One region of the Streptomyces sp. NPDC097640 genome, then DNA from elsewhere that is predicted to be linked to it. Evidence: predicted binding sites of a transcription regulator. Region 1 holds the regulator's gene; the other holds the start of a gene.

Region 1 (10,156 bases):
CCATCGCCAGCGTGATCCTCGTCGGCGCCGTCGGCGTGGCCATCGGCTTCCGCTCCACCAACGCCACCCTCCTGAACTGGCTCGCGGCAATCGGTCTCCTCGCACTGTTCGCCCTGGCACTCACCTGGATCGCCGTCGGCATGGGCATGGTCAGCCCCAGCGCCGAAGCCGCCAGCAACAACGCCATGCCACTGATCTTCCTCCCCCTCATCTCCAGCACCTTCGTCCCCATCGACGCCATGCCGGGGTGGTTCCAGCCCATCGCCGAGTACCAGCCCTTCACCCCCACCATCGAGACCATCCGCGGACTCCTCCTCGGCACCGACATCGGCAACAACTGGTGGATCAGCATCACCTGGTGCCTGGCCCTGACAGCCCTCGGCTACCGCTGGTCGAAGGCCGCGTTCAACCGCGACCCGAAGTAGCCGAGGACAACGCCCTCACGCCGACAGAAAGCGGCCCGGTGACCGACGGATCGGTCACCGGGCCGCTTGGGCTTGGCCCGCGCTGCCGCATCACCGCAAGTGGTCGAACTCCCCCGCCTTGGTTGCCCGGATGAAGGCCGCGAGCGGACGCGGGGCCGTGCGTATGGCTGTGCCGGGGGCTTCGCTCTCGCGCAGATGTATCGCGCCGTCGGCGGCGGCGACTTCCAGGCATTCGTTGTTCACCCCGTTGCCGGAGAAGCTTGACTTGCGCCAGGGGATGTCGTGCATGTTCAACCCTTCAGAGTTCTCGTCCGATGCGGTGAATGAAGTCTCGCGATTCCTCAGAGTTGAGCGCCACCTGCTCTGCAACGCTCAGGCGGTGCCGGTAATGCTCCAGTTGCGCTTCCCCGTCCAGGAAGGCACTGCCGTGGACCTGATCGATCTGCACCGTGTCCAGTCTGGGCAGTGGCCCCGTCGCGTAGAGCACGGAGTCCCCCATGCCCGCGAAACCCTCGGCAGCGAAGGGAATCACTCGCACGGTGACACCGGGTAGTTCGGACGTTTCCAGGATGTACTCCAACTGCTCCCGCGCAACCCTTCGGTCGCCGACCTTCATGCGCAGAGCCGCCTCGTGGATGGTTGCCGTGTACTCCGGCGGATCGTCACGGTCGAGCACTTCTCGGCGCCGCAGCCGGAAGTCGATCAGCTCCTCGACGTGGTCCGAGACCGGCGATCGCGCGTAGGTGAACAGCGCCCGCATATGGGATTCCGCCTGGAGCAGCCCAGGGATGTGGACGACTCGCAGCGTCCGCATCGCATGGGCATGCCACTCCAGGGCAGCGATGTCCAGCAAGGCCGACTCGAGCAAGCCCCGGTAGCCCTCCCACCACCCCCGTACGCGCTCGGCTGCCATGGCGGTCAGCGCGTCGACCAGCTCGCCGTCCGTGCAGCGGTAGTTGTCAGCCAGCCGTCGCAGCCGTTCCTCACTGACGCCGATACGCCCGGCCTCGATATGGCTGATCTGGATGGGGCCGGTGCCCATAACCCAGCGCCTCGGTGATCCCGCCGTCACGTACCCGCATGATGTTCACGCCGAGCACCGACGCCGCATGGCCCTCGCCGAACGTGGCCTCGCCGTCGACTGCGCCGTCACGTCACACGCGGGCCGGTGATGTCCTCCGTGATCGCGAAGCCCTTCACCGGACCCTCCGGGATCTGCACCTCGGTGCCGTACGGCACGCGGATGGCGGCGGCGTACGTTTCCTCGCCGGGGGAGGGGGAGGTCAGCACGGTCACCGTGCCGTGGTTGTCGTGGTCGTCGATCAGGACGTAGACGGGGATCCCCGCACGCGCATAGGCGCGGCGCTTGCGGACCCGGTCGCGCTGCTGGTTCTCGTGGCCGGGGGAGACGACTTCGACGACGAGCTTCACGGCGGAGGCGGCGAAGCCCAGGCCGTCCTCGGTGAGGAACTCCTCGTCGTCCTCGGGCGCCACGAACAGGTCGGGGACCCACGCCTTGCGCCCGTGGATGACGTTCCAGTCGTGGTGCACCGCGAATTCGCTGCCCTCCAGGTGCCTTTCCAAGGCCCGCCGCAGGCGGTTGATGACACGGGCGTGGCTGGAACGTCCGGTGGGCGACACCTCGATGAACCCCTCGACAATCTCCGCGTGAAAGCCCTCGGGGAGTTCCAGGGACTTCCACGCCTGCCACAGGGCCTCGTCCAGTTCAAGACAGGGCATGTCTTCAGGCACCTCCATCGTCGTAGGCGCCTCGTGGGCGAGAGCGGTCATGGCGCAGCACCTCCTCCTCAAGTGTGGGCCAGCAACGTCCGTGCGGCACGGACAACGCCGTCACGCTGGCAGAAAAGAGGCCCGGTGACCGACGGATCGGTCACCGGGCCACTCGATGGGGTGAGCGTGGCGAGGCCGGGGCGCAACGCGCGGCCGCTACTCCGAGCGCTTGGGCTTGGGACGCCACACCACCAGCGCGCTGGTCTGCCGGACCTGGTCGTAGGGGACCAGGTCGCGGCGGTAGGAGGCGTGGACCGCGGCCTCGCGCTGCTGCATCGCCGCGGCCGCGCCCTCGACCGCGGACTGGAGTTCGGCGACGCGCTCCTGGAGGGCGGCGACCTGGTTCTCCAGTTCGATGATGCGCTTGATGCCGGCGAGGTTGATGCCCTCGTCCTGGGAGAGCTGCTGCACCTGGCGGAGCAGCTGGATGTCGCGGGCCGAGTAGCGGCGCCCGCGGCCGGCCGTGCGGTCGGGGGAGACCAGGCCCAGCCGGTCGTACTGGCGCAGGGTCTGGGGGTGCAGCCCGGAGAGCTGAGCGGCGACCGAGATGACGTACACCGGCGACTCGTCGGTCAGCTCGTACGGGTTGCGGCTCCTGCCTCCGAGCCCAGACGTCTCCATCGGGTCACGCTCCCTTCGCGGACTGGAACAGCTCCGCCCGCGGGTCCTCCCCCGCGGTCGCCTCCCGGTACGACTCCAGCGCCTCGCGCGCCTTGTCGCTGAGGTCCTTGGGGACGGTGACCTCGACGGTGACCAGCAGGTCGCCGCGGGTGCCGTCCTTGCGCACCGCGCCCTTGCCGCGGGCGCGCATCGTGCGGCCGTTGGGCGTGCCGGCCGGCAGCTTCAGGGTGACCGGAGGGCCGCCGAGCGTCGGGACCTTGATCTCGCCGCCGAGTGCCGCCTCCGGGAGGGTGACGGGCACGGTGACGGTGAGGTTGTCGCCCTTGCGGCCGAAGACCGGGTGGGGGTCCACATGGACCACCACATACAGATCGCCGGCCGGCCCGCCGGTCTCGCCCGGGGCGCCCTTGCCGCGCAGCCGGATCCGCTGGCCGTCGCTGACGCCCGCGGGGATCCGGACCTGCATGGTGCGGGCGCTGCGGGCACGGCCGCTGCCCTTGCAGGTCTCGCAGGGGTTCTGCGCTATCAGGCCGCGGCCCCGGCAGTCCACGCACGGATCGGTGAGCGAGAAGCCGCCCCCGCCGCCGCGGCTGACCTGCCCGGTGCCGACGCAGGTCGGGCACACCCGCGGGGTGCCGTTCTTGTCGCCGGTGCCCGAGCACGCCTTGCACGGAGCCTGGCTGGACATCCGCAGCGGGACCGTGGCCCCCTCCACCGCCTCGGTGAAGCTCAGCGTCACCTCGGACTCGATGTCCTGGCCGCGGCGCGGCTGGGCACGGGTGGAGGTGCCACGGTTGAAGAGGCCGCCGAAGACGTCCCCGAGGCCGCCACCGAAGCCGCCCGCGCCACCGGCTCCGCCCCCGGGCTGGGCGCCGCCGAAGAGGTCGCCCAGATCGAAGTTGAAGTTGCCGGTGCCGCCCGCGCCCGGCCCCGGGCGGAAGCCGCCGTTGCCGAACAGGGCGCGCGCCTCGTCGTACTCCTTGCGGCGCTTGGGGTCGCCCAGGACGTCGTTCGCCTCGGAGATCTCCTTGAAGCGCTCCTCGGCCTTGGCGTCGCCCTTGTTGGCGTCCGGGTGGAACTCGCGGGCGAGCTTCCGGTACGCCTTCTTGATCTCCGCCTCGGTGGCGTCCTTGGGGACGCCGAGGACTTTGTAGTAGTCCTTCTCGACGAAGTCCTTGGTGCTCATCCTCGACGTCCCTCCTCTCCTGCCACCGCTGTCACGTCAGCCACGTCATCAACGTCAGCCCTCTTCCGGGCCACCGCTCTCCTCGTCCGGCGTCTCGTCCCCCTTGGGCTGGGCGCCCGGCTGGGGCTCGGCGACCGCGACCCGCGCCGGGCGGATCGTACGCTCGCCGATTCGATACCCCGGCTGCAGAATCTGCACGCACGTGGTTTCGGTGACGTCCGGCGCATACGAGTGCATCAGCGCCTCGTGCACCAGCGGGTCGAAGGGCTCGCCCTCCGCGCCGAACTGCTGAAGGCCCATCTTGGACGCGGTCGTCTCCAGCGACTCGGCGACGGACTTGAAGCCGCCGACGAGCTCACCGTGGTCACGAGCGCGGCCGATGTCGTCGAGCACGGGCAGCAGCTCGGTCAGGAGGTTCGCCACGGCGATCTCCTTGACCGTCACCCGGTCCCGCTCGACCCGGCGTCGATAGTTCTGGTACTCCGCCTGGAGCCGCTGGAGGTCTGCCGTCCGCTCGCCCAGCGCCGTACGGACCTGGTCCAGCTGGGCCTGGATGGCCACCTGCTCGAGGTCCCCTGCCTGGGCCTCCGGGCCCGCCTTGTCGGCGGACCCGGCGGCACCCTTGGCCGCATCGTCAGGGGTCTGTGCGGCCTCGGAGGGGACGTCGGGCTGCTCCTCGAAGCCCGGGGTCTCCTCCGTCACGCGGCACCACCCCGACCCTTGTCGCTCTTCTCGTCGTCCACGATCTCGGCGTCCACGACGTCGTCGTCGGCCTTGGCCTGGCCGTCACCGGCGGCCGCGCCCGCGGCACCGGGCGCGCCCGCGCCGTCCGCCTGGGCGTTGGCGTACAGCGCCTGGCCCAGCTTCTGGCTGACGGTCGCGACCTTCTCGGTGGCGGTGCGGATCTCGGCGGTGTCGTCGCCCTTGAGCTTCTCCTTCAGCTCGCCGAGCGCGGTCTCGACCTCGGTCTTGACGTCGCCGGGGACCTTGTCCTCGTTGTCCTTGAGGAACTTCTCGGTCTGGTAGACCAGCTGCTCGGCCTGGTTGCGGGTCTCGGCGGACTCGCGGCGCTTGTGGTCCTCCTCCGCGTACTGGTCGGCCTCGCGCATCATGCGGTCGATGTCGTCCTTCGGCAGCGCGGAGCCGCCGGTGACGGTCATCTTCTGCTCCTTGCCGGTGCCGAGGTCCTTGGCGCCGACGTGCATGATCCCGTTGGCGTCGATGTCGAAGGTGACCTCGATCTGCGGCACGCCGCGCGGGGCCGGCGGCAGGCCGGTCAGCTCGAACATGCCGAGCTTCTTGTTGTACGCCGCGATCTCGCGCTCGCCCTGGTAGACCTGGATCTGCACGGACGGCTGGTTGTCCTCGGCCGTGGTGAAGATCTCCGAGCGCTTGGTCGGAATGGTCGTGTTGCGCTCGATCAGCTTGGTCATGATGCCGCCCTTGGTCTCGATACCGAGGGACAGCGGGGTGACGTCCAGCAGCAGGACGTCCTTGACCTCACCCTTGAGGACACCGGCCTGGAGCGAGGCGCCGATGGCGACGACCTCGTCCGGGTTGACGCCCTTGTTGGCCTCCTTGCCGCCGGTCAGCTCCTTGACGAGCTCGGCGACGGCCGGCATCCGGGTCGAGCCGCCGACCAGGACCACGTGGTCGATCTCGGAGAGCGCGATGCCCGCGTCCTTGATCACGTTGCGGAAGGGGACCTTGCAGCGCTCGAGCAGGTCGCTGGTCAGCTGCTGGAACTGGGCGCGGGTGAGCTTCTCGTCCAGGTGCAGCGGGCCCTCGGCGGAGGCCGTGATGTAGGGCAGGTTGATCGTGGTCTCGGTGGAGCTGGAGAGCTCGATCTTCGCCTTCTCAGCGGCCTCACGGAGGCGCTGGAGGGCCATCTTGTCCTTGGACAGGTCGACGCCGTGGCCGTTGTTGAACTGCTTGACCAGGTAGTCGACGACGCGCTGGTCCCAGTCGTCACCACCGAGGTGGTTGTCACCGTTGGTGGCCTTGACCTCCACCACGCCGTCGCCGATCTCCAGCAGCGAGACGTCGAAGGTGCCGCCGCCGAGGTCGAAGACCAGGATGGTCTGGTCGTCCTTCTCCAGCCCGTAGGCGAGGGCGGCAGCAGTAGGCTCGTTGACGATACGCAGAACGTTGAGGCCCGCGATCTCACCGGCCTCCTTGGTGGCCTGGCGCTCGGCGTCGTTGAAGTACGCCGGGACGGTGATGACCGCGTCCGCGACCTTCTCGCCCAGGTAGGCCTCGGCGTCCCGCTTGAGCTTCTGCAGGATGAAGGCGCTCATCTGCTGCGGGTTGAAGTCCTTGTTGTCGATGTTGATCTTCCAGCCGGTGCCCATGTGGCGCTTGACCGACCGGATGGTCCGGTCCACGTTGGTCACCGCCTGGCGCTTGGCGACCTCACCGACCAGGACCTCGCCGTTCTTGGCGAAGGCGACGACGGACGGCGTGGTCCTGGCGCCCTCGGCGTTGGTGATGACGGTGGGCTCACCGCCTTCGAGCACACTGACGACGGAGTTCGTCGTACCCAGGTCGATGCCGACCGCACGAGCCATTTCGCAATCCTCCAGCTACACAGCATTGAGTGGAACAGGCTCAAGAGTGCCCGACCGGATCCCCCGTGTCAACAGACCTGAGTCAGGCCGACTCAACTTTTATATAGCTCTTATTTACAGGACACGGTCAAGGCGACGGGAGGGCGGGCGAGGTGGTACCACCGAGCGACACAGATCACCGGCCGGTCGGCTACATGAGCCACCGTCTCCCCGGGTAATCTCGGTCAAGACCAGATAAGTTACTGCTTAGTAATCCGCTTACTTCCACGTACTTCCACGTACTTCCACGTACTCCCGCGTACTTCCGCTCTCGCAGGTTCGAGGAGCCCCCATGCAACTCGCCGCGATCATCGTGTCGCTGGTCCTCACCGCGGTCGGCGTTGCCCTGCTCGGCCGCGCCATCGCGCAGTTCGTGCGCTTCTTCAAGCTCGGCACGCCGGTGCCGGCGGGCGCCCGGACCGACAACCCCTACCAGCGCAGCGTGACGCTGGCCCGGGAGTTCCTCGCGCACACCCGGATGAACAAGTGGGGCATCGTCGGCGTCGCCCACTGGTTCGTCGCGATCGGCTTCCTGACCCTGCCGCCGACCATCATCAACGCCTACGGCCAGCTCTTCCAGGCGGACTGGACGCTGCCGGTCCTCGGCGGCTTCCTCCCCTACGAGCTGTACATCGAGTTCATCGGCACCATGACCACGCTCGGCATCGCGACCCTGATCGTGATCCGGCTGCTGAACCTGCCCAGCCGGGCCGGCCGCAAGTCGCGGTTCGCCGGCTCCACGGCCTGGCAGGCGTACTTCGTCGAGTACGTCATCCTCATCATCGGCATCGCGATCATGGTGCTGCGCGGCACGGAGGGCGCGCTGCACCACGTCGACTCCTACGAGCCGGAGTACTTCGCCTCGTATCCGCTGGTGCTGCTCTTCAAAAGCCTCAGCATCGGCACGGTGCAGAACCTGACCTACCTGTTCGCGATGATCAAGCTCGGCACGACGATGGTCTGGATGATCACGGTCTCCGTGAACATCGACATGAGCATCGCCTGGCACCGCTTCCTCGCCTTCCCCAACATCTGGTTCAAGCGCGAGTCGAGCGGAGACGTGGCGCTCGGCGCGCTTCAGCCGATGACGTCGGGCGGCAAGCCGATCGACTTCGAGGACCCGGGCGACGACGACGTCTTCGGCGTCTCGCAGATCGAACACTTCTCCTGGAAGGGCCTGCTCGACTTCTCCACCTGCACCGAGTGCGGCCGCTGCCAGTCGCAGTGCCCCGCCTGGAACACCGGCAAGCCGCTCTCGCCGAAGCTGCTGATCATGTCGCTGCGCGACCACTCGCACGCCAAGGCGCCGTATCTGCTCGCAGGCGGCGGCACGACGATGGAGGGCGAGGAGAAGGCATCCGCCGAGGCGTTGAAGGACGTCCCGGCGACGGCCCTGGCCGAGGCCGAGCGGCCGCTGATCGGCACGCTGGAGGCGAACGGCGTCATCGACCCGGACGTGCTGTGGTCCTGCACCACCTGCGGCGCCTGCGTCGAGCAGTGCCCCGTCGACATCGAACACGTCGACCACATCGTGGACATGCGCCGCTACCAGGTCATGATCGAGTCCTCGTTCCCGTCGGAGGCGGGCACGATGCTCAAGAACCTGGAGAAGAAGGGCAACCCCTGGGGACTGGCCAAGAAGCAGCGGCTCGCCTGGACGAAGGAAGTCGAGTTCGAGGTTCCGGTCGTCGGCAAGGACATCGAGGACCTCACCGAGGTCGACTACCTCTACTGGGTCGGCTGCGCGGGCGCCCTGGAGGACCGCGCCAAGAAGACCACCAAGGCCTTCGCGGAACTGCTGCACATCGCGGGCGTCAAGTTCGCGATCATGGGCGGCGACGAGTCCTGCACCGGCGACTCCCCCCGCCGTCTGGGCAACGAGTTCCTCTTCCAGCAGCTCGGCCAGCAGAACGTCGAGATGCTGAACATGGCCTTCGGCGAGGACGCGGAGGAAGGCGTCGTCGTCGAGAAGTCCAAGAAGAAGATCGTCGCGACCTGCCCGCACTGCTTCAACACCATCGCGAACGAGTACCCGCAGCTCGGCGGCCACTACGAGGTCATCCACCACACCCAGCTGCTCCAGCACCTCGTCGACGAGGGCAAGCTGGTCCCGGTCACCCCGGTCGAGGGGCTCATCACCTACCACGACCCCTGCTACCTGGGCCGCCACAACAAGGTCTACACCCCGCCGCGCGAGATCATCGCCAAGGTGCCGGGGCTCAGGAACGAGGAGATGCACCGCCACAAGGAGCGCGGCTTCTGCTGTGGCGCCGGCGGCGCCCGCATGTGGATGGAAGAGCGCATCGGCAAGCGCATCAACGACGAGCGCGTGGACGAGGCGCTGTCCCTCAACCCGGACATCGTCTCCACCGCCTGCCCGTTCTGCCTCGTCATGCTGACCGACTCCGTCAACGGCAAGAAGAACGAGGGGAAGGCGAAGGAGTCGCTCCAGGTCGTGGACGTGGCGCAGCTGCTGCTCGACTCCGTCAAGACGCCCGCCGAGCCGGAGGGCGACGGCGAGACGGCACCCGAGCCCGAGCCGGAACCGGTGAAGTAGCGCCTACGTCCCCTTTGTCATCCCGACGGGCCTGATCCGGCCGACCGACCGGATCAGGCCCGTCTTCGCGTTCGGCGCGGGCCGGCGGGTAGAGGAACGAGCCCGCCGCAGGCGTCAAGATCCGCCGGACAGCGCCCGGACAGCGCCTAGTAGCGCCGCTTACCGCGCTGCGGCAGCGTCTGCTCGGTCCAGATGACCTTGCCCTCCGCCGTGTATCTCGTCCCCCACCGGTCGGCGAACCGCGAGACGAGGAACAGCCCGCGCCCGCCCTCGTCCTCCGTCGCCGCGTACCGCAGATGCGGCGAGGTGCTGCTGGTGTCGGACACCTCGCAGATCAGGCTGCGGTCGCAGAGCAGCCGCACCCGGATCGGCCCCGTCGCGTAGCGGATCGCGTTGGTGATCAGCTCGCTGAGGATCAGCTCGGTGGTGAACGCCACGTCGCCCAGGTCCCACTCGGCCAGCCGCGCCGCCACCGTGGCGCGTACCGCGGAGACCAGGGCCGGGTCGGACGGCACCTCCCAGTCCGCGATCCGCTCCGGCTCCAGCACCCGCGTGCAGGCGACGAGCAGCGCGATGTCGTCGCTGGGGGTGTCCGGCAGCATCTCGCCGAGCACCGCCGTACAGGTCTCCTCCGGCGTCCGCCCGGCGTGGGAGAGGGACGCGCGCAGCAGCTCCAGGCCCTCCTCGATGTCCCGGTCGCGCTTCTCGACCAGGCCGTCGGTGTACAGGACGAGGTGGCTGCCCTCGGGCAACTGAAGCTCCACCGTCTCGAAGGGCAGCCCGCCCAGGCCGAGCGGCGGCCCGGCCGGCACCTCGGGGAACTCCACCGAGCCGTCCGGGGACACCACCGCGGGCGGCGGATGTCCGGCCCGGGCCATGGTGCAGCGCCGGGACACCGGATCGTAGATCGCGTACAGACAGGTGGCACCGGTGATCACACCGCCGCCCGCCAGGCTCTCCGAGCGCTCGT
Region 2 (10,156 bases), on a different contig from region 1:
GCCGATCTGGTCGCCCTCGGCGAAGGACTCGGCGAGTTCGCCGATCTCGGTGCGCTGAAGGTTGCGGATCTCGGTGGCCAGGTTGTCCAGGCAGGCGGCGGTCAGGGCGGCCCAGCACACGAACTCCGCGTACCGGTCGCGGGCCACGGCCTGGGCACAGATCCGCGGCTCCGGCAGCCCGAGCCGCTCCAGCGCTTCGTGTTGTACGGGCACCCCGGACGGCCCCAGGCCGCCGAGGGAACCGACCGCGCCGGCCACCTTGCCCATCACGGCCCGGTCCCGCAGCCCGTCCAGCCGCGCCAGGCAGCGCGTCAGCTGGTCCAGCGCGATGGCCAGCTTGAAGCCGAGCGTGATGGGCTGGGCGTGCTGGCCATGGGTGCGGCCGATCATCACCTGATCCCCGTCGGCGGCGATCCGGTCGCGCAGGGCCGCCATCAGGGCGGTCAGCCGGGTCCGCAGGATGCCGATCGCGGCGTCCAGCTGGAGGGCCATGGTGGTGTCGAGGACGTCGCTGCTGGTCGCGCCGTGATGGACGTACCGCCCGTACGGCTCGCACGCTCCCGCGAACTCCTGCACCACGGCGAAGAGTTCGTGCCGGCTCATCGCCTCGATCTCGGCGATCCGGTCCAGGTCGCAGACGTGGTCGCGGGCCTGCCGCGCGATGTGCTCCGCCGCCTCGGCCGGGAGCACCCCGTGCCGGCCCTGCGCCTCGGCGAGCGCGCCCTCGACCGTCACGAAGAACTGATAGCGGGCCCGGTCGGTGAAGAGCGCGCGCATCTCGTCGGTGCCGTACCGCCCGCTGTCCAGGGGGGTGGTCATCCAGTGGCCTCCGTGGCGTAGTCCAGGGGGACCTGGTCGGCGCGCTGGAGCGCGTGCGGGCGGCTCTCGGCCATGCCGGCCGGGGTGATCCGGATGAACTCGGCCCGCTCGCGCAGCTCGGCCAGGGAGTGCGCGCCGGAGTAGCTCATGCCGGACCGCAGGCCCCCGAGGAAGGGCCGCAGGGTGGCGGCGAGGGAGCCGGTGTACGCGAAGGTCGCCTCGACGCCTTCGGGGGTGTACTCGTCCAGCTCCTCGCGGCTCACCTGCTCCCCGCGCGCCCGCTTGAGGGTCAGCCGCATGCCGAAGGTGACGAACCCCGTGCTGACCTTGGCGCGCCGCCCCTCGTGCTCGACCAGCTTCGCCTCGCTCTCGTCGGCCCCGGCCAGGGCGCTGCCGAGCATCACCGAACGCGCGCCCGCCGCCAGGGCCTTGACCAGGTCGCCGGGCGCCTTGATGCCACCGTCGGCGATGACCGGGATCCCGCTGCGATCGGCCTCCTCGGCACAGTCGAGGACCGCGGTGAGCTGGGGCACTCCGCTGCCGGCGACGATGCGGGTGGTGCAGATGCCGCCGGGCCCGATGCCGACCTTGACCGCGTCCGCGCCGGCCTCGATCAGATCCCGGGTGCCGGCCGCGGTGGCCACGTTCCCGGCGATCAGGGTGGTGCCCGGGAAGCGGGACCGCAGCTCCTCGACGGACTTGATCACGTAATCGGCGTGGCCGTGTGCCACATCGGTGACCAGCACATCCGCGCCGGCCTCGACGAGCAGGGCGGCCCGTCGCAGACAGTCGTCCGTCACCCCGACCGCGGCGGCCACCCTCAGCCGCCCGTCGGCGTCGACCGTCGGACGCGCCGGGTCCTGTGGCCCGCCGGGCCCGGGCGGCGCGGCCGCCTTGACCGCCGCGACCTCGGCGGCCTGGTCCTCGGCGGTCTGCATGCGGTGCACCACGCCGAGGCCGCCGCCGCGCGCCATCGCCTCGGCCAACCGGGCGCCGGTGCACCACGGGGTGTTCGCGGACAGCACCGGGACGCTCAGCTCGATTCCGGCGGCGAGTTCGGTGCCCAGGTGTGTCGCCGAGCGGCTCACCACCGAGGTGTGCCGCGGGACCAGCAGCACATCGTCCAGGCTGAGTCCGGTGCGGATTTCACGCAGAGCCATGTGCACTCCTTGAGCGAGGGGTGATGGGTGCCTGACGTGCGGGTCCGGTGGTCGTCACCGTCCGTGGAAGATGGCGGCCACGAGCTCCTGGCGGGCCGGCCCGTGATCCTGGAAGATCCCGTTGAACACCGAGGACGTCATGAGCGCCGGGGTGCGGATGCCGCGCATGCTCATGCACAGGTGCTCGCCGCGGGCCACCACCGCGACATCGGAGGATCCGGTCACCGCGGTGATCTCCTCGGCGATGTCCCGGACCAGCCGCTCCTGCACCTGGAGCCGGTGCGCGTGGCGGTGGGCGATCCGGGCGAACTTCGACAGGCCCAGCACATCGCCCTCGGGCCGGTACGCGATGGTGACGGCGCAGGAGAACGGCAGCAGGTGGTGCTCGCACAGCGACCACAGGTTGATGTCGGAGACCATGACGATCTGCCCCTGGTTGCGCAGCGGGAACAGGGTGCCGACCTCGCCCGGGTCGTAGTTGCTGAACTCCCGCCACCAGCGGGCGAACCGGGCCGGGGTCTCCTTCAGGCCCTCGCGGTCCGGGTTCTCGCCGATTTCGAGGAGGAGCCGGCGCGCCACGTCCTCCAGCGGGTCCGGCATCCGGTCGCGGTCCTCCGCCGTCCCGTTCACCTCCACTGCTCCACTGCTCATGTCACACACCCCTCCTGTCACCCCATACGGCGACATGCAGTCTGGTCGTCAGATTCCAGCCACGGGCGACCACGTCGTCGCCGAGGGCTGCGATGTGCCGGTCCACCTCGTGTGGCGTCTGGCCCTCCGGCATGATCCACACCGGGGTGGTGCCGTACCGGTCGACGATGGACGCCACCTCGTCGAGGTCGTCCCGCGTCCGGCAGACGAACTTGAACGCGGTCCCGGGCACGGCCGCCAGCGCGGCCAGGGCCTCCGGCACGAGCCGGCGCTCCTCCCGGTCGCCGGAGTGCGCCAGCTTGGGCGAGATGTTGAAGCGCACGCCGAGGCGGGCCAGCTCGGGCAGCGGTACGACGGTGCCGTTGCTCTCGATCTCCACGCGATGGCCGGTGTCGATGAGCGCCCGCAGCAGCGGCAGCAGCCGGGCCTGCTGGCTGAGCGGTTCCCCGCCGGAGACGACGATCATGGGGACCTCGTACGCCCGCAGCCGCTCCAGCACCTCGCGCCAGGGCGTCGGGTGCAGCTCGTCACGGGGGCGGTAGGCCACCCCGGAGTCGCCGACACCGGTCCAGTCCCAGGTGTACGGGGTGTCGCACCAGCGGCACGCCAGGTTGCAGCCGCCCAGCCGCAGAAAGGCGCAGCGCTGCCCCGCCGAGGGCCCCTCTCCCTGTACGGCGCTCAGGTGGGGCCGAAGATCTCGTTCACGACGAGTTTCGGTTCCACAGCGGCATCACCTCCTCCGCCCACGCCCCTGCCCGCGCCCGCGGCCGCCCCCGCCCGCGTCACGGCCGGTACTCCGCCCATGTCTTGGGCGTCTCGCTGACGCGTACGGAACTCAGCTCCGGGAACCGCGGCAGCCAGCGCTCGTACAGCCACCGCGCGAGGTTCTCCGCCGAGGGATTGCGATCGGTGAGCAGATCGTTGAGGTGACGGTGGTCCACGTCGTCGTCCAGCCACCGGCTGAACGCGGACAGGTCGCCGTAGTCCCGGACGAAGCCGGTCGGGTCCAGGCCGTCCGGCCCCGCGGCGAGCTCGAGTGCGACGACGTAGTTGTGGCCGTGCAGCCGGCCGCACGGATGCCCCTCGGCCAGCCCGTCCAGCCGATGACTGGCGGAGAAGTGGAATTCCTTGCTGATCCTGAATGCCATCTCGGACCTCCTGCGCACATCGTGGCGACGAGCGCGGGGGCGACACATCACGGCGCGCACCGTGGGGCGGCCGAAGGGGACACCGAGAAGCGGCGGTGAGGGTTCCGAAATATCCGGCCTCCGGGCTGATCGCTCAGAGCGAACAACGGGCCGGGAACATCGGCGGGCCTCCAGGCATTGAGTCTGCATAGCTCAACTTGCCTGCCGAAGGGGAGATCATGGCTTCGATGTCCACACCGCTCACTCTGCCCGTGCTGCCCCTCGACGACGAGGTGGTGCTGCCCGGCATGGTGGTGCCGCTGGACCTGTCCGACAGTGAGGTACGAGCCGCGGTGGAGGCCGCACAGGCCGCCGCCCGATCAAGCGGCAGCGGCGGCGGCAAGCCGCGCGTGCTGCTGGTGCCGCGCGTCGACGGGACCTACGCGGGCATCGGCACGCTCGGCACGATCGAGCAGGTGGGCCGGCTCTCCGACGGCGACCCGGGCGCGCTGATCCGCGGTGTGCGCCGGGTGCGGATAGGGGCGGGGACCACCGGTCCCGGCGCCGCGCTGTGGGTGGAGGGCACCCAGGTCGAGGAGATCGTCCCGGACCCGCTGCCCGGCTCCGTCACCGAGCTGATGAAGGAGTACAAGGCCCTGGCCGCCAGCTGGCTGCGCAAGCGCGGCGCCTGGCAGGTCGTGGACCGGGTGCAGCAGATCGACGACGTCGGCCAGCTGGCCGACAACTCCGGCTACTCGCCGTTCCTCTCCATCCAGCAGCGCGTGGAGCTGCTGGAGACGGCCGACCCGGTGGCGCGGCTGAAGCTGGCCCTGGGCTGGCTGAGCGACCACCTCGCCGAGCAGGACGTCGCCGAGTCGATCGCCAAGGACGTCCAGGAGGGCGTCGACAAGCAGCAGCGCGAGTTCCTGCTGCGGCGGCAGCTGGAGGCGGTCCGCAAGGAGCTGGCCGAGCTCAACGGCGACCCGGAGGACGAGTCCGGCGACTACCGGGCCCGGGTGGAGGCGGCCGACCTTCCCGAGAAGGTGCGGGAGGCCGCGCTCAAGGAGGTCGACAAGCTGGAGCGGTCCTCCGACCAGAGCCCCGAGGGCAGCTGGATCCGCACCTGGCTGGACACCGTCCTGGAGCTGCCCTGGAACGAGCGCACCGAGGACGCGTACGACATCACCGGCGCCAAGGCCGTGCTCGACGCGGACCACGCGGGCCTGGAGGACGTCAAGGAGCGGATCACCGAGTACCTGGCGGTGCGCAAGCGCCGCGCCGACCGGGGACTTGGCGTGGTCGGCGGCCGGCGGGGCGGCGCGGTGCTGGCCCTGGTCGGCCCGCCCGGCGTCGGCAAGACCTCGCTCGGCGAGTCGGTCGCCCGCGCGATGGGGCGCAAGTTCGTGCGCGTCGCGCTCGGCGGCGTCCGCGACGAGGCGGAGATCCGCGGCCACCGGCGTACCTACGTCGGCGCGCTGCCCGGCCGGGTCGTGCGCGCCATCAAGGAGGCGGGCTCGATGAACCCGGTCGTCCTCCTCGACGAGATCGACAAGGTCGGCTCCGACTACCGCGGCGACCCCGCCGCGGCCCTGCTGGAGGTCCTGGACCCGGCGCAGAACCACACCTTCCGCGACCACTACCTGGAGGTCGAGCTCGACCTGAGCGACGTGGTCTTCCTCGCGACGGCCAACGTCCTGGAGGCCATCCCCGAGGCGCTGCTCGACCGCATGGAGCTGGTGCGCCTGGACGGCTACACCGAGGACGAGAAGGTCACCATCGCCCGCGACCACCTGCTGCCGCGGCAGCTGGAGCGGGCCGGCCTGGAGCCGGGCGAGGTGACCCTGGCCGAGGACGCGCTGCGCAGGCTGGCCGCCGAGTACACCCGCGAGGCGGGCGTACGCACCCTGGAGCGGTCCATCGCGCGGCTGCTCCGCAAGGTGGCGGCCCAGCACGAGCTGGGCGAGCGGAAGCTGCCCTTCACGATCGGCGCCGACGAGCTGCGGCCGCTGATCGGCCGCCCGCACCACACCCCCGAGTCCGCCCAGGACCCGGCCGAGCGGCGCACCGCCGTGCCGGGCGTGGCGACCGGGCTCGCGGTCACCGGCGCGGGCGGGGACGTGCTGTTCGTCGAGGCGTCGCTGGCAGACCCGGAGACGGGCGGCGCGGGGCTGACCCTCACCGGCCAGCTGGGCGACGTGATGAAGGAGTCCGCGCAGATCGCGCTGTCCTTCCTCCGCTCGCACGGCGCGGAGCTGGAGCTTCCGGTCGGTGACCTGAAGGAGCGCGGCGTCCACCTGCACGTCCCGGCGGGCGCGGTGCCCAAGGACGGCCCGAGCGCGGGCATCACCATGACCACGGCCCTGGCCTCGCTGCTCTCCGGCCGCCAGGTGCGCCCGGACGTGGCGATGACCGGCGAGGTCTCGCTGACCGGGCGGGTGCTGCCGATCGGCGGCGTCAAGCAGAAGCTGCTGGCGGCGCACCGCGCCGGGGTGACCACCGTGATCATCCCCAAGCGCAACGAGCCCGACCTGGACGACGTCCCCGCCGAGGTCCTGGCCAAGCTCGACGTCCACCCGGTCTCGGACGTCCGCCGCGTCCTGGAACTGGCCCTCACCCCGGCGGCCACCCCGGCCGCCCCGGAGGTCCCGGTGGCGGCGTGACGGACGCCACCGGTACGCCGGCCCGGAGCTCCCGTTCGCACGGGAGTTCCGGGCCACGCGTGTCGTGAGGGCCGTCGTATCGTTGTACTGCGCGGCTGCACGCGATAACGCGGCAGCGGGGAGGAGCGCACGGTGACCATCGAGCTGACCGACAGGATCGAGATGGCCGACAGCGACGAACTCAGCCTGGACGAGCTGTTCGACTGGCTGGAGCGGATCCACGTCCCCGAGGGCTACAAGGTTGAGATCGTCGAGGGGGGCGTCTTCATGTCGCCGCAGCGGGACGTGCACTGGCATGTCATCCGGAGGATCGTGCGTGCTTTCGAAGACCGCTTCGGGATGGACGTGAAGGTGCTGTCAGACGTGCGCATCGACTTTCCCGGGCACAACAACGGCTTCGCCCCGGATGTCGTCAAGCTTTCCCAGGATGCCGAGAAGACCGCCCGAGGACGTTGGCGCAGGGAAGACATCGAGTTCGTGGCCGAGGTGATTTCCAAGGACACGGCGGCGAACGACTTCGGGCCGAAGAAGCGGGCCTATGCAGCGGCCGGTGTCGCGGTCTATTTGATCGCTGATCCGTACACCGGCAAGTGCCATGTCTTCACCGAGCCCAAGGGCGACGATTACCTGCGCGAGTCGACTCTCGCGTTCGGATTGCCGGTCGATCTGACCGGCACGGTGGTCGACCTGGTTCTGGCCACCGACGGATTCCCCCGGGACTGAAACGGGCTGAAAGCCCGTCGCCCCCCGGCGCACGGACAGCGGGGTCCGTGCGCCGGAGGGCGGAAGCGCCGAGGGTGGGGCCGCGGGGGGCGTCAGCCGTTGGCGAGGGCCTGGAGACGGTCCAGGGCGCCGTTGAACTGGTTGTGGTCGCCGACCGTCGCGCCCGACGAGGTGTACTGCCAGATGGTGTGGAAGTCCCAGCCCGCCGGGAGTTCACCGACGGAGGAGCCGTAGCGCGGGATCCACAGCGGGTTGATGCTGCCGAAGGCGCTGGAGTTGCCCGTGCAGCTCTTCCACCAGCTGGTCGAGGTGTAGATCACCGGGTCGCGGCCGGTCAGGGACTTGTAGGTGTTGGTGAAGTCCTTGATCCAGGTGACCATCGCGCTGGCGCTCTTGCCGTAGCAGGTGGCGCCGTACGGGTTGTACTCCATGTCGAGCGCGCCGGGGAGCGTCTTGCCGTCCTTGGACCAGCCACCGCCGTTGCTGACGAAGTACCTGGCCTGCGCCGCGCCGGTGGAGTTGTCCGGCAGGGCGAAGTGGTACGAGCCGCGGATCATGCCGACGTTGTATGACCCGTTGTACTGCTGCGCGAAGTACGGGTTGGTGTAGCTGGTGCCCTCCGTCGCCTTGACGTAGGCGAAGCGGACTCCGCTGTTCCAGAGCGTCGACCAGGCGACATTGCCCTGGTGGCTGCTGACGTCAACGCCTTCGACCGAGGCGAGGAGCCCCGGCGGTTCCTCGCCGCTCGTGGAACCGCCTTCGTGCTTGAGTATCTGGGAGCCCGCCCAGTGGTCCTCGGGGTTGGGTTTCTTCCCGCTGTCCGCGGCCGTGGCCGTACCGGAGAGCGTGAAGCTCGTGGCGAGGAGCGCGGCGAGAATGCCGAACAGCGCGGTGAGGGTGCGCCGGGTCGTGCCAGGTCTGTACTTGGGCATGGCGTGCCTCCGAAGGCCTCGTGTGGGGAGAGGTGCACGTGTCTGTCATTGGTGTGGCCATGTCACTCTGACGCTACGGGCGTAGACGCTACGGGCGTAGATACGCGGCGCGGAAGGGGGTCGGGTTGCTGCCGTTGGTCTAATCCTGCGAAATACTGACGGAGCTGCGGCGACGACCGCGCTTGGAAGAAACTTTCAGGCCATGAAAATCCGGAGAGGGCTCTGACGTGCATAATAACGGGGCATTGCCCCCCGAGGGGGGTGAGGGACGCACCATGGGTGGAATTGGTGTAGACCATGCATTCCTGGCTCTGGAGCGCGAATTGGCGGTTTTCCTTCGCCGAGCCCGCGCCTCTTCGGGTGAATTGGCCCGGGAAGTCCACCCGGAGCTGGAATCCGCCGCGTACGGACTCCTGATGCGGCTGGAAGACGCCGGAGAGCAGCGGGCCACGGATCTCGCGGCCTACTTCGGCGTGGGCAAGGCGACGATGAGTCGCCAATTGCGCGCCTTGGAGGATCTCGGGCTGGTGGCACGAGCTCCCGACCCCGCGGACGGGCGGGCCTTCCTGGTTCAGTTGACGGATGAGGGGCGGGCCCGGTTCCGTCGGGTGCGCGGCGCCCGGCGCACGCGGTACGCGCGCCGCCTCGCGGCGTGGGAGCGCAGCGAGGTGGCCGAACTCGCCCGGCTGCTGCACCGGCTGAACTCCGTACAGCTCACCGACGAGCCCGGCCAGGGCGCACGTCCGCCACAGGAGTAGGGCTCTCATGTACGTCAGGATCGGCGAGGTCCGCCGATCCGGCGACGTGGGTGTGGCGACGGGAGTACGCCGGGCCGCGCGCGGCCCGGCGTACGGGGGTGTCGGATACCCCTACCCCTAGAACTCGGCGAAGACGATCGCCGCGTCGTCGTGGGTCTTGCCGCGCCGGAAGCCCGTCCGCTCCGGGTCGGCGTCCTCCGCCGCCCGTACCCGGTCGATCAGCGACTGCGGGCCCTCCTTGCGCAGCAGGGCGAAGCACTCGGCCCAGTCGCCCTCGCGGAACACCTCCACCCATCGCGCCGCCCCGTCGGTGAGCGCCGCCAGCGCGCGCGTCCCCGCGCGCGGGCGGGTGCCGGTCACGGCCCTGTGGGCGACCGCGGGGTCGGCGGCGGCGGTGAAGAAGCCGCCCTCGACATTGCGCAATGGGGCCAGCGGCCGCCGGCCCGCGGCGCGGAGCCGGTCGATCCGGTCGTCGAGCACGGGAGTCACCGTGCCGTCCGTCCCCTCGATGAGCAACGCGGAGTCGGAGAGCACCAGATGCTCGATCCGCTCCGCGTCCCACCGCACCGCGACGACCGTCGCCTGCGGCGTTCTAACGTGAGAAAGGTCACATTCGGGGCCGTGGGCCGCGGCCGTCCGCTCGATCGCGCGTGAGAGGCAGTCCGTCAGTGGCATATCGCGTCGCGAACCGGACAGTTCGAGCAGCGCCCCGCCCAGCCGGGCGGTGAACCAGGGCACGCCGTGGACGCATCCGTCGTCGTCCTCGGGGGGCGTCACCCCGTCCAGTACCACCAGCGCGCCACCCTGCCCGGATGCCGGCAACGCTACCGACGCGTAGTCCTCGTTGGGGATGCGGGGATCACCGGGGGCGGTGGCGAGTTCGATGCGCATTCGGCCAGTCTGCCGGATCGGGGTCCGTCGGCCCCGGCCGGACGGGTGGCGGAGTCGTTTGCCGGATTGGTCGTGATTGACGGTTTCCGGAACGTGCGGGGGAGCATCCTGTCAGGAGGTCAGGTGATTTCCAACCCGTGAAAGGTTGAAGGAGGGTATGGCCCGCGACCGAAGTTTGGTGGTCAACTACGCAATGCGGTTCACTCGTTCAGGGTGGCTGGAACGGATGATCCGATCCATCCCAAGCCCTCCTGAAAGGGTCGGAACCCCTACCAGAGGTGGGGGAGCGAGCACAATTGTTGAACCGTCGTCACCTCTGGAACCACAGTGGGTCGGGCGAGAAAAGATTGTGAGCACCGGTGCGGAAGAAGCGGCTTCGGGGCAGCAACCACGAACAGGGCGGCGAGCCACGCCAGCAGGAGGCGTCGCCGCAGC

What was found. The regulator HspR, encoded in region 1, represses chaperone genes until heat shock. The targets are predictions, from matches to a motif close to TTGAGNNNNNNNNNCTCAA.
Region 2: a site for HspR is predicted at 3,956-3,974, ahead of lon (endopeptidase La). Genes of this name have one in related genera too.

Annotation. Positions count from the first base shown of each region.
Region 1 covers NZ_JBEOSB010000029.1:117,859-128,014, reverse strand. Annotated here, with positions in the region: gene ABTY62_RS36430 (ABC transporter permease) at 1-425, shown strand, start outside; gene ABTY62_RS36425 (DUF397 domain-containing protein) at 516-713, opposite strand; gene ABTY62_RS36420 (DUF5753 domain-containing protein) at 724-1,467, opposite strand; gene ABTY62_RS36415 (Uma2 family endonuclease) at 1,575-2,216, opposite strand; gene ABTY62_RS36410 (heat shock protein transcriptional repressor HspR) at 2,373-2,837, opposite strand; gene dnaJ (molecular chaperone DnaJ) at 2,842-4,023, opposite strand; gene grpE (nucleotide exchange factor GrpE) at 4,078-4,725, opposite strand; gene dnaK (molecular chaperone DnaK) at 4,722-6,590, opposite strand; gene ABTY62_RS36390 ((Fe-S)-binding protein) at 6,922-9,186, shown strand; gene ABTY62_RS36385 (SpoIIE family protein phosphatase) at 9,333-10,156, opposite strand, start outside.
Region 2 covers NZ_JBEOSB010000008.1:330,406-340,561, forward strand. Annotated here, with positions in the region: gene purB (adenylosuccinate lyase) at 1-819, opposite strand, end outside; gene guaB (IMP dehydrogenase) at 816-1,979, opposite strand; gene folE (GTP cyclohydrolase I) at 2,034-2,630, opposite strand; gene ABTY62_RS15430 (7-carboxy-7-deazaguanine synthase QueE) at 2,632-3,312, opposite strand; gene ABTY62_RS15435 (6-pyruvoyl trahydropterin synthase family protein) at 3,413-3,778, opposite strand; gene lon (endopeptidase La) at 3,997-6,417, shown strand; gene ABTY62_RS15445 (Uma2 family endonuclease) at 6,550-7,140, shown strand; gene ABTY62_RS15450 (lysozyme) at 7,233-8,072, opposite strand; gene ABTY62_RS15455 (MarR family winged helix-turn-helix transcriptional regulator) at 8,348-8,830, shown strand; gene ABTY62_RS15460 (hypothetical protein) at 8,948-9,721, opposite strand; gene ABTY62_RS15465 (sensor histidine kinase) at 10,081-10,156, shown strand, end outside.